Cecembia calidifontis: one gene and its partner. The protein of the gene in region 2 interacts with the protein of the main gene of each other region in a pairwise test. Links are inferred from orthologs where the notes say so. Each region holds a gene or a part of one and is shown on either strand. Other genes may lie near its edges.

Region 1 (6,741 bases), 3.8 Mb from region 2 along the record:
TGATCCTAAAGGCACTTAGGAAGCATAATAACAAAAGAAAATATGCGGCAAGTGACCTGGGCATATCAGAAAGGACGCTTTACAGAAAAATCAAGCAGTATGGCATCGATTAAAAATATACTGACAGGCATTTTGCTGATCTTCACTTTGTGGACTTTGCAGGCATGTTCGGTAAGTTACAGTTTCACCGGTACCAATATTGATTATAATGTTATCAAGACTTTTTCTGTAGAGAATTTCTTCAATGATTCCGGAGGAGGACCAGCTAATATGGAGCAAACCTTCACTGAATCTTTGAAGGATTTTTACCAAAGAAATACCCAATTGGAATTGGTAAGGAATAACGGGGATCTTCAATTTGCCGGTTCGATCACCCGATATACCATTACTCCGCAAGCCACCGTAAGTACAAGAGACCCCAACCTTCCCGACAGAGCGGGACAAATGAGGTTAAGCATTACTGTGGAAGTAGAATATACCAATACGGTAAAAGAAGAGGAAAGCCTGAAAAGGAGCTTTTCTTTCTTCGAAGATTATGACCCAAGGACCACTTCTATTTTGCAGGTGGAAAGTGTTTTGATTGAGCGGATTTTCGATAGTATCATCCAGGATATTTTCACCGCCACAGTGGCCAATTGGTAAAAATTAGTAAATTGAGCAAAAAACAAAATCTAAAACAGTGAATCCGATACAGCTTCTTGGAATCATTCAACGTGCACATCATTTGGACAAAGATGATGTAACGGAACTGCTCAAGCTGCATGAGACCTTCCCCTATTTCCAGATTCCAAAAGTTTTATTGGCAAAATTTGAGTACAAGAAGGCAGGAAGAAGTGAAAATGAAATCCTTCCGTGGGCTGCCATCACCTCCCCTGATAGGGCTTGGCTAAAAAAACTTATTGAAACAGATCAGCTTTTTGAAGAACAAAGCCCAGCCCTTTCCAAACGACTACAGGAACTGGAGGAAAAGAAAAAAATTGAAGAAGGCAAAAATTTTATAGATGACTTAGAAGGTCACCTGATTCCGGAAACAAAAAAAAGTACAACTACCAAAGATCTTACCGCTACCCTAAAAAAACTAGGGGAAGACCTTGCCCAAAGTAAATTGAAGGCGCTGGAAAAGCTTGACGGACTGAGTAAAAAAACCGAATCCAAAGTTGAACCTACTGAAAGCCCTTCACCAGTCCCGCAGGTAGAAAGTGTAAAAGAAGTTTCAGAGGAATTAAAAGTGGAGGCCAAAACCGGCGAAACCAACAATGAGGTTACCACAAAACCAAAAAGAAGAAACCATCACAAAGATGAACTGATCGAATCGATCAGGAAAAAAGAGAAAAAAGAAATACTTGATAAAAAGAAGCTGGAGCAAATTGATATCATCAAAGCATTCAGCAAAAAAGAAATTAAACTGGCCACCCTCAAAGAAATTGAGGATATTCAGAAGCAAGACGACCTTTCTGAAAAGAGCACCAAGCTCAATCCATCTCTAATCACAGAATCCTATGCACGGATTTTGACTAAGCAGGGAAAAAAAGAAAGGGCAAAAGAAATTTATAAGAAATTAATGGTGAAGTTTCCGGATAAAAACACTTATTTTGCGGACCTGATCAAAGAATTGGAAGAAATTAAAGATTAAAATATGTTTACCTTACTCATCAGTATCATTATCGTATTGGCTGTTCTGTTGGTCTTGGTTATCCTGGCTCAGGATTCCAAAGGAGGCGTTGGTGCAGCATTTGGGGGCAGTGCGTCCCAAATAATGGGTGTTACCAAAACAGGAAATATCCTTGAAAAATCTACTTGGATTCTATCCATCGCTATTTTGGTTTTGTCCCTGACTTCCGCTGCATTCTACAGCAAAGATAACAGCGGTGATTTCACTTCCCCAAACATTGAAAATGCCAAAAAGCAGATTATCAATCCTACATTTGGAGACGTTGAAAGCCTCCTTCCTTCCAGCAGTGAGGATACCGCTCAGGAAGAGGGAGAAAACAATCCTGAAAACGAATAAAAACTATTCTTCTCCCAAAAAAGAGGCTGTCCCTAATTTTTGGACAGCCTCTTTTTTTTCTCAATTACTAATCCACCGTTTTCAACAATAACCTTTTGCTGATAGGCAAAAAGCTCTCATGCAAAGGAATAACATGCGGACTGTTGATCCTATAGGTCGCGGGATTAGGAAGCTCTTTATAGGTTTTAATAAGGTCAAGTTTTATCTGTTCAAAGGTCTGAGTGATACTTTTTCTTACCTTATGGACAAGCTGCATCATGATACCCTTGAAAGAGTCCAGGCTTGTTTGAAAAAGGTTCACTTTGTACCTGTAAACATAGATATCTTTGCTTTTTTCAAATGAAAGAAGCGCATAACCTTCCTTCTGATAGATGGGGGAAAGCCCAACAGGTTCTATGGACATTTCCTGTTCAAGAAAATCATAAATACCTCTCCCTTCTTCAATAGCCTTTTTGATCTGAGGAAGGGAATAGTTTACAATTTCCTCCAATTGTTGCATGAGATCGTCATCAAAAACCAAAGGCTTATACTTTAATTTCATTTCCTGAAAATCCGGCCCTTGAAGCATTTTTGGAAAGGAAGACTTGAGTTGTTCCCTATTTTCGGAAAAGGTTTTTAGCTTGGAATAATGTTGGATCAATTCCGCCAAAGGGGGATAGAGTTTAACTTCCTTGAATTGTGACTCCACATGCTGGAGATAGGCCAAAAGGACGTATTTCTTATATTCAAAATCAATCCATCCTTCAGTAATCCAATTTTCTGACAAGGTTTTCATAGGTACATACTTTGGCAAAAATTTAACAAAAACTGACAAAAGAAAAAAGGAGTGGGGAAAAATTGACAGTAGGACAATTTTGAAAAGCAAAGACTGACACAAAACTGACAATTTTTTACGCCTTTATGTCATGTTTAAATCTGCCATCAAATTTGGCACAGGAAATGATTATTAGGGAGTGTAACATTTTAGAACTAACCTTTAAAAGTTTAATAATTATGTCAAAAGTTAACATCCAACCTCTTGCGGACAGAGTTCTGGTAGAACCTGCTGCAGCTGAAGAGAAAACTGCCTCCGGACTTTACATCCCGGATACTGCAAAAGAAAAGCCTCAAAGAGGAACTGTAGTAGCAGTAGGAACTGGCAAAAAAGATGAACCATTGACTGTAAAAGTAGGTGACACTGTACTTTATGGCAAATATGCCGGTACAGAACTTTCTGTAGATGGTCATGACTACTTGATCATGAGAGAGTCTGACATCTTCGCAATTCTCTAATCATCTATCAAAAACAATCAAAAACTTAAAAGAACAAAAAAAATGGCTAAAGAATTATTTTTCGATACCAACGCAAGAGACAGATTGAAAAAAGGTGTGGATGCTCTTGCTGACGCAGTTAAAGTTACCTTGGGTCCAAAAGGTAGAAACGTAATCATTGACAAAAAATTTGGTGCTCCTACCATTACCAAAGATGGTGTTTCCGTAGCAAAAGAAATCGAATTGGCTGAGCCAATTGAAAATATGGGCGCCCAGTTGGTAAAAGAAGTAGCTTCCAAAACAGCTGACAATGCAGGTGACGGTACTACCACTGCTACTGTTTTGACTCAGGCCATCTTCAATGCAGGCATCAAAAACGTAGCTGCTGGTGCAAACCCAATGGATCTAAAGAGAGGTATTGACAAGGCGGTTGCGGCAGTGGTAGCCCAGTTGAAAGCCAATTCCAAAGCCATCTCGACCTCCAAAGAAATCCAGCAAGTGGCTACTGTTTCTGCCAACAACGACGAAGAGATCGGTAAGATGATTGCTGATGCCATGGACAAAGTGGGCAAAGACGGTGTAATCACAGTGGAAGAAGCAAAAGGTACCGAAACCGAAGTGAGAACTGTAGAAGGTATGCAGTTTGACAGAGGTTACCTTTCTCCATACTTTGTGACCAACACAGAGAAAATGGAAGCTGAATTGGATAGACCTTATATCCTGATCTACGACAAGAAGATTTCTTCAATGAAGGAACTGCTTCCTATCCTTGAGCCAGTAGCTCAGTCCGGCAAACCATTACTGATCATCGCTGAAGATGTGGATGGTGAGGCGTTGGCTACCTTGGTAGTAAACAAAATCAGAGGTGCCTTGAAAGTAGCTGCTGTTAAAGCTCCTGGCTTCGGTGACAGAAGAAAAGCAATGTTGGAAGATATTGCCATTCTTACCGGTGGTACAGTAATCTCTGAAGAAAGAGGTTATAAATTGGAGAATGCTACTGTAGATTACTTAGGTACTGCAGAAAAAGTTAACATCGACAAAGACAATACCACCATTGTCAATGGTGCGGGTGAGTCCAGTCATATTCAGGCAAGAATTGCTGAAATCAAATCTCAAATTGAAAAAACAACCTCTGACTATGACAGAGAAAAGCTTCAGGAAAGATTGGCCAAATTGTCAGGCGGGGTAGCCATCCTGTACATAGGCGCAGCTACTGAAGTAGAAATGAAAGAGAAAAAAGATAGAGTAGATGATGCCCTACATGCTACCAGAGCTGCTGTACAAGAAGGTGTAGTAGTAGGTGGTGGTGTTGCTTTGGTAAGAGCATCTTCTGCCTTGGATAATCTCAAAGGTGACAACGATGACCAAGATACAGGTATCAATATCGTAAGACAGGCTATCGAGGCACCATTGAGAACTATTGTTGAAAACGCCGGAGGTGAAGGTTCTGTAGTGGTTAACAAAATCAAAGAAAACAAAGGGAACTTTGGTTACAATGCCCGTACAGACGTATACGAAGACTTATTTGAGGCCGGTGTAATCGACCCAACTAAAGTGACAAGATTGGCCTTGGAAAACGCAGCATCCATTGCAGCCCTTCTGTTGACTACCGAATGTGTGGTAGCTGACGTGAAAGAAGATACTCCAGCTATGCCACCTATGGGCGGCGGAGGAATGGGCGGAATGATGTAATCTCAAGACCATCCAGATAAATAAAGGGAGCGATTTGCTCCCTTTTTAATTTTAAAAGATGACAAACCTACTAATTCAGTAGATTTTTTGAAGAAATCAATATCATATGGATACCATCCTGACGTTAATTCCATATATTTGATATTGGATTCAAAAAAATTTCGCTTTTCTTTTTGTGAAACCATTGCCCATGGCTATTTATCAGTCCATTATTCTTGTAGATGATGACCCTGTCAATAACTTAATCAACAAGAGGTTGATAAGCAAATTGCATATAGCCGATCAAGTAGAAGAATTTTTGGAAGCAGAGAATGCCTTGGACCGCATCAAAGATTTCAGCAAAGACAGCAAAATATTAATCTTATTGGATATCAATATGCCTGTAATGAACGGTTGGGATTTTTTGAATTTTTATATGGAAAAATTTCAGGATCGTAATGATAAGATTGTAGTACTCTCAAGCTCAATCGATTTTCAGGACAGACAAAAGGCGCTCTCATACAATATCGTGGAAGCATTTTTGGAAAAACCCCTCACCATTGAGAAAATGAAAAGCATTCTATGACGGATTTATCTCCAATAAATGATAACCCTATTAGTTTAGAATTGATCTGCTTCGGCGAGGGTCATTTTGAAAAACACCACATTACCGATTTAAGCCAAATCCCCCCATTTTTGGAACAGGAACATAAGTTTTGGCTCAACGTCACCTCTCTGAACAACTTAGATCTTCTGAATGAGATCAAAGTTATTTTTGATATTCACAGCATGGCATTGGAAGATATCCTCAACACCCAAGAAAGGCCAAAAGTGGAGGTTTTCGATCATTTTATACTTATTGTGGTCAAAATGCTATACACCAGAACAGAAATTGTTGATCTGGAGACTGAACAAATCAGTATAGTTATTGGAAAAAACTATGTGATCTCCTTTCAGGAAAACAAGTATGATGTTTTTGACGGCATTAGATCCAGACTGGAGAATCCATCCGGAAAAATCCGAAAGCATGGAACAGATTACTTTGCCTATACGCTTCTGGATGCAATTGTAGATGAATACTACGCCATTTTGGAGAAAATTACCGATCAAATTGAGGTCCTTGAAGAAAAAATCATCAATGAAGACAAAAAAATAAGACTTGGGGAAATTTACACCCAAAGGAAATCCATCCAGCTTCTCAAAAAAGTAATTTGGCCCACAAGAGAATTGCTTTCTACCCTCAAAAAGACTGAATCCTTTCTTATCAAAAGGAGAACCCTGCCTTTCATCAATGACATATATGAGCAATCTGTTCAAATCATGGATAACCTGGAGATGCAAAGAGAGTCTATCACTACACTTGTCGAAATCTTCATGACTAACATATCCCTGAGACAAAATGATGTGATGAAGACACTAACCATTATTGCTACGATTTTTATACCCTTAACTTTTTTGGCGGGGGTCTATGGGATGAATTTTGAATACATGCCGGAATTGAAATGGAAATATGGCTATTGGTTTACTTGGATCATATTTCTTGGTATTTCGATCATAATGGTCTTTTACTTTAAGAGGAAAAGGTGGTTCTAAACACCACATTTTTTTGAACCCATTAAATACAGGTAATTTTAGCGTTTTTTCAACAGAAAGGTTAATTTTGTTAAATTTTAACAATCAAACAGCAATTCCTTTGCAAACCTGCGTCATAAAAATCGGATCCAATGTGATCACTCAAGAGTCTGGAATGCCTGATTTTTTAAGGATAAAGTCGCTTTGCGTGCAGGTTGCCTCATTAAAAAATAAAGGAA
Region 2 (6,476 bases):
TCATAAGCATAAAGGAGGTATTCTCTGCAAGGAACGAACAGGGCAACTTAGACCAGCCAAAGTCATTGTTGAGTACATCAAACAAGCGTTCGCTTGCACCCCGGGCGTTATAAAACCTTACAACAGCTTCATTGGACGATGTATGTTCATTGGTCAGAATAGCCCTGTAAGTAAATGCATCTCCACTAAACACATCTGCCTGCCCGTCTTTACGCCTGATTCTGGTAATGACCAGCCTGTAAGACCTGTCTTTACCGAAAGGTTTGTAGTCGGATAGGTCAGTAACTTCCATTTCCTGTACACCCAAACGTATTTTCTGCCACTTCTCAGGGGCTATACTTCCAAGGATATTATCCAGTTTGGCACATCTGTTTGCCCGTATATAAAAGCTTTCGGTATGTGCTTCCAGTGTGCGGAGAACTTCTTCCTGATAGGATGCTGAATCGGCTCTGAACCTTCCGATACGGATATTTTCATTGGTAAGCTGCCCAAACATGCGTGTAAGTGTATCAGCCTGCAAATATTTGGCCTGACTGTTGCCATTTCTGCCCTCTACGTACACAGGAATGGCCTGTGAAAATTCAGGATGTGCTATGGAAGCTACACCTGGCTGATATCCATAGACGTGTTTATATGTCTTTTTTGAATCGTACTTTTCAGTTGGAATGACGGTGTTGTCATAATCGAGGTCGTAAACAACACCTGACTTGAGTAATCCGGTCTTACAAGCTGATTTTAACAACAAGCTGTTGAGTTTTCCATTGATATTAAATTCATGGCTTACTCCACTGGACGGATTTATAAAGAGTTCTGTATCAACAGCAAGCTCTTTGATACCTCTCAGAATTGTATCGGCACTGCATACTGAAAATGAAGGGACCTGTTCAAGTGCGTCTCTCAAGTGAACATTGATATCTTCAGTACAGTCGCCACCATTAAAGAAAATAGCCATATGATTGGCGAAAATGTCACTGTATGAAAACCCTCCCCTTAAGGCTCTAACCCCCAATTGATTATCAATGAGTTCTGGGAGACCAGAATTTTTGAAAGAGTTAAAAACAAAATTAAAACCTCCGAAAGGTGTGATTTTTTCTGTCGAATTCGTAATTTTCATACCGCTTATCAAGGATGTGTGGTAACACCTAAATAAGTGAAAAAAAAACGAGCCGGAAAAGCCTGAATTGAATAAATTCAGCCACTTTTTCGGCTTTTTTTAAATCCGCCCTGCGGATTTAAGGTATTAAAATTCTAAAACGGTGGCAGAAAGCAATTTCATTGATTACGTAAAATTTTGCTCAAGATCAGGGGCTGGGGGTGCAGGCTCAGTACATTTCCGAAGGGAAAAACATGTCCCGAAAGGTGGCCCGGACGGTGGTGATGGAGGAAGGGGCGGCCACATCATTTTGCGTGGCAATGCCCAACTTTGGACCCTATTACACCTTAAATATAAGAAACATGTAATTGCAGAAGATGGCAAAGGCGGAGAAGGAGGAAGAAGAAAGGGACGTGACGGAAAAGATGTTGTTTTGGAAGTACCTTTGGGCACGGTTGCCAAAGATGCAGAAACAGGGGAAGTCAGATTTGAAATCACCGAAGATGGACAAGAAGTAATTTTGACACCTGGGGGAAGAGGTGGTTTAGGGAACGATCATTTTAAAACCTCCACCAATCAGGCGCCACATTTCGCCCAGCCCGGTGAGCCAGGTATTGAAGAATGGATCATTCTCGAACTCAAATTGCTTGCAGACGTGGGTTTGGTAGGTTTCCCAAATGCGGGCAAATCCACTTTACTTTCCAGTATTTCTGCCGCCAAACCTGAAATCGGAGATTATCCATTTACCACTTTAGTTCCCAATCTGGGTGTTATCCCATACAGGGATGGTAAATCCTTTGTCATGGCCGACATTCCGGGGATTATCGAAGGAGCATCTGAAGGCAGGGGGCTTGGTCTGAGGTTCTTGAGACACATCGAAAGAAACTCTATTCTTCTTTTTATGATACCAGCTGATGCTGACAGTATCTCAGGCCAATACAAAATCTTGTTTGGAGAACTTCAAAAATACAACCCTGAACTGTTGGATAAGAAACGGCTCCTGGCGATTACTAAATCAGATATGCTGGATGAAGAATTAATGGAACAAATGAAATCAGAAATCCCAAAAGACCTTCCATCGGTTTTCATTTCATCCGTGACGGGATACAACTTAGACAGGCTAAAAGACATGCTTTGGCAGGCCATCAATATGCCATAAAGTGCCAGTTTGTCAGTAAATCTGTAGTGGCAAATTAATTGATAAAGGATTCATGTAAAATTTTGAGAAAGATGAGTGAGAAAGAAACCATAAAAGATGAGCCAACCGCTTCCCAGGAACAGGAGCTTACAGAAAATGTGAAGGAGCAAGAAACCAATGCTTCACCAGAAGCAGATCAATCCAAAGAAGAAAAGCTTCAACTGGAAGTGGAAGACCTCAAGGACAAATACCTAAGACTTTACTCTGAATTTGAAAATTATAGAAGGAGAACTTCCAAAGAACGTTTGGATCTGATCAAAACAGCTTCTGAGGACCTTATCAAAGAGATTCTCCCGATATTGGATGATTTTGAGCGTGCATTTAAGGCCAGTGAAAAAGAAGATGATGCCGCCAAAGTCAGGGAAGGACATGAGCTGGTTTTCCATAAACTGGTAAAAACTTTGGAAAACAAAGGGGTAAAGGTAATGGAAAATCTGATCGGTAATCCATTTGATGCGGATACGCAGGAAGCAATCACCCAAATCCCTGCTCCTACCGAAGACATGAAGGGCAAGGTTATAGATGTAGTGGAGAAAGGATATACTCTAGGAGAAAAAGTAATCCGATTTGCAAAGGTAGTAACAGGATCTTAATCACGAATTATGGCAAAAAGAGATTATTATGAGGTATTGGGAGTCTCCAAAAGCGCAAGCCCGGAGGAGATAAAAAAGGCCTACAGAAAGCTGGCCATCCAATACCATCCCGATAAAAACCCTGACAATCCGGAAGCTGAGGAAAAATTCAAGGAGGCAGCAGAAGCCTATGAAGTCCTGAGCAATCCTGAAAAACGTCAGCGATATGACCAATTCGGCCATCAGGGGCTTGGTGGTAATGGCGGCTTCGGAGCCGGCGGCATGAATATGGAAGACATATTCTCCCAATTTGGAGATATCTTTGGAGGAGGAGGGTTTGAATCCTTCTTTGGTGGCGGAAGAAGCGGCAGAAGGACAAAAAAAGGCACTAACCTCAGGGTAAAACTCAAATTGAACCTTAGGGAAATTGCCAATGGCGTGGAAAAGAAAATCAAGGTCAAGCGCCAGGTGCTCGCAGACGGTGTTACATTCAAAACATGTAGTACCTGTCAAGGTTCAGGTCAGATCAAAAAAGTGGTCAATACCATGCTTGGCCAGATGGTTTCAGCAAGCACTTGCCATGTTTGTGGTGGCAATGGTCAGATCGTGGACAAAAAGCCCGCTGAAGCAGATGCCAGGGGATTGATCCTCAAAGAGGAAGTCATTACTATTAATATTCCGGCCGGTGTAGCTGACGGCATGCAGCTGAGCATGTCCGGCAAAGGAAACGAAACTGCCGGAGGTATCCCGGGAGATCTGCTGATCGTAATTGAAGAAATTGAGGGCGATATACTTCACAGAGATGGCAACAATGTAGTCTATGACTTATATATAAGCTTTATAGATGCGGCTCTTGGTGCACAAATCGAGGTTCCAACCATCGATGGAAAAGTTAAGATAAAAATCGAACCAGGAACACAAAGCGGAAAAATCTTAAGACTGAAAGGCAAAGGTATCAGGGATATCAATGGATACAGCAGAGGAGACCAACTCATCCATGTGAATGTTTGGACGCCAAAACAACTCAGCAAAGAGGAAAGACAAATCCTTGAAGGCCTGAGAAATTCCGAGAATTTCAAACCTTCCCCTGACTCAGGGGAAAAGAGTTTTTTCGATAAGATGAAAGAATTCTTCTAAAGTCTAAGCCGGTTTTTTGACCGGCTTTTTTTATACCTTTAAAACCTTTTATTTTGGTAGTCGTAACTTAACCGTATGCAGGTAAGATTATACTTGGTATTATGTTTCTTATTAGGGATCTACACCCTTGCTAAAGCCCAGATTACCAAAGAGTTTAAGGCAGAACAGAAGGAAGGATTCAATCTGGTCCAGTTGGACTTTAATGTCTATAAGGGAATTTCTGAAATCAAGCGGCACAAAGATGAAAGTCCTGTCTTGGTTTCCTGCCAATTGGCCAAGGTAAACATACTTCCTTCTTTTAGCCATGAAATAAAGAATAATGTACTCAATACCTCCTTGGTACACAGGAATGTAGAATCCGAAAATCTTGGCAAAAGCCTATCCTATAAACTTTTTTCGAGCAGCAATGATGATTTTGACCATACCTGGAAAGTGGGCCTAAACTCCCATTACTTATATGCGTTGAATTTTCATTTTGGAATAGGGAAAGCCATTTTTGACCTTTCCCACTTACCGATATCCAACTGCATCATCAAATCGGCAAGTGCAGATATCAAACTGGATTACAGTCAGAAAATGGCCAACTCTGTCAAAATGGACACCATGATGGTCAGCATCAACATGGGGTCCTTGGAGGCCAATCACCTCAATTTGACCAATGCGAAAAAAATGATTTTCGAAGCCAACTATGGGACATTGAATCTTACTGTTTCAGAAAAAATGTCTGAACCTTGTCAGATAAATGCAACTGTTGGCGCAGGCAAAGTTGATTTCCATCTACAGGATGACAGTCAGCCTCTCATCGTTAAAATTAAATCAACTGCGATGAGCCGAACCCATATCCCAAAGCATTTTAGGGAAATTGCACCCAAGACTTATGTGAATAAGGCATACAATGAAAAAGCGACAAACCTGATGAAACTGACCATAGATGTTTCAGTGGGTTCTGTCACTATTAAATAATTACTGAACTTTTTACTATTTTTAGCCAAAACCTACAGCCTTGTATATTCTAGAAATACAACATCTCAACAAGTCATACGGAAATACCAAAGCCCTTCATGAGATTGACCTGCTCATACCCAAAGGAATGATTTTTGGCATTCTTGGGCCAAATGGTGCCGGAAAGACCTCCTTGATCCGGATCATTAATCAGATTATAGACAAAGATTCAGGAAAAATATTCTTCAAGGGAGAACCATTGCAGAGAAAACATATCAGCCAGATAGGATATCTTCCTGAAGAAAGAGGTCTGTACAAAAAAATGAATGTGTGGGATCAACTGGTCTACTTTGCCAGACTGAAAGGCCTCTCTGCCCACGAAGCCAACACCAAAGTCAACCATTGGCTGGAAAAACTGGAAATTGCCCATTGGAAGCAAAAAAGAATAGATGACCTTTCTAAAGGTATGGCCCAGAAGATTCAGTTTATCTCTGCCGTCATCCATGGACCAGAACTGATTATTCTGGACGAGCCTTTTTCAGGTTTTGATCCGGTCAATGCAGAAGTCATCAAAAATGAAATCCTTGAACTGAGAGCAAGAGGTGCTACTCTCCTACTTTCCACCCATAGAATGGAATCCGTGGAGCAGTTGTGTGATGAAATCGCCATGTTCAACAAATCTGAAAAAATTCTCTCCGGGAGGCTTTCGGACATTAAAAACCAATTCCGGAAAAATGAATTTGAAATCAGCATTCAGGTCACAAATGAAGAAGCCATTCCAAATTCCTGGAAATTGCGGGCTGAGGGGCCTGAAAAAACCTATATAGCTGGTTTAGACCAAAAAACCACCAATGAGCTGCTGGAGACAGCCATGGAAATAGGTCAGGTCAAGGGTTTTAAGGAAATACTCCCCACCATGGAACAAATATTTATCCAACAAGTAAAAAACCACAGCAATGGATAAGGTCTGGCTTGTTATCAAAAGAGAATACCTGTCCCGGGTACAAAAAAAGTCATTTCTTCTGGCCACGATTCTCACCCCGCTGATATTCCCTGCGATCATGGGTTTATTCCTTTGGATCGCCTTCGATGATATGGAAAGGCCCACACTGAGTATTATTGAGGTGGTGGATGAAAACAACCTGTTTTTTGTCGAAAGCTCGGAACAATATGCCTTTTCTTTTTCCAATACCCCATTGGAAGAGGCCAAGCGGATGGTAAGAGAAGGAGAAAGGTTTGGACTTTTATACATACCGGTCCTTGATCTCACAAAACCAAGTGGAATCACCTTTTACAGTGAAAAAACGCCCAGCATGGGACTTATTTCTTTCATCGAGGGCAGTCTCAAAAGGAGAATTGAAGAACAGCGTATGTACAAGGCGGGATTAGATCCCGAAATTCTTTCAGCTTACCGAACCAAAGTCAATATACAGACGGTCAATCTGGATACTTCAGGTCAGGAAAAAATATCAGATGCTACTGTAAATTATGTTTTGGGCTTCTTTTCAGGAATCCTGATCTACATTTTCATTTT

The links.
Region 1: the proteins of BC751_RS01430 (region 2) and groL interact in binary tests that used the Escherichia coli proteins (3 or more experiments, as listed by UniProt). The link is inferred for Cecembia calidifontis from one-to-one orthologs.

The regions. Positions count from the first base shown.
Region 1 is NZ_SGXG01000001.1:4,156,863-4,163,603, forward strand. The notes cover bases 2,664-5,636. They hold groL (chaperonin GroEL), read left to right. Parts: upstream 2,664-3,322; coding sequence 3,323-4,951; downstream 4,952-5,636. Other genes in these bases: BC751_RS17875 (hypothetical protein), read right to left, coding at 2,664-2,783; BC751_RS17880 (co-chaperone GroES), read left to right, coding at 3,002-3,280; BC751_RS17890 (response regulator), read left to right, coding at 5,142-5,516; corA (magnesium/cobalt transporter CorA), read left to right, coding at 5,513-5,636. Also shown: BC751_RS17855 (sigma-54 interaction domain-containing protein), read left to right, coding at 1-113; LPS assembly lipoprotein LptE, read left to right, coding at 100-642; BC751_RS17865 (hypothetical protein), read left to right, coding at 680-1,633; preprotein translocase subunit SecG, read left to right, coding at 1,637-2,008; more of BC751_RS17875, read right to left, coding at 2,076-2,663; more of corA, read left to right, coding at 5,637-6,523; proB (glutamate 5-kinase), read left to right, coding at 6,618-6,741.
Region 2 is NZ_SGXG01000001.1:323,417-329,892, forward strand. What follows is about bases 1,396-4,103. They hold BC751_RS01430 (nucleotide exchange factor GrpE), read left to right. Parts: upstream 1,396-2,323; coding sequence 2,324-2,884; downstream 2,885-4,103. Other genes in these bases: obgE (GTPase ObgE), read left to right, coding at 1,396-2,252; dnaJ (molecular chaperone DnaJ), read left to right, coding at 2,894-4,000; BC751_RS01440 (hypothetical protein), read left to right, coding at 4,076-4,103. Outside these bases: BC751_RS01420 (IS1380 family transposase), read right to left, coding at 1-1,114; more of obgE, read left to right, coding at 1,257-1,395; more of BC751_RS01440, read left to right, coding at 4,104-4,963; BC751_RS01445 (ABC transporter ATP-binding protein), read left to right, coding at 5,004-5,906; BC751_RS01450 (ABC transporter permease), read left to right, coding at 5,899-6,476. UniProt on the Escherichia coli protein: Participates actively in the response to hyperosmotic and heat shock by preventing the aggregation of stress-denatured proteins, in association with DnaK and GrpE. It is the nucleotide exchange factor for DnaK and may function as a thermosensor.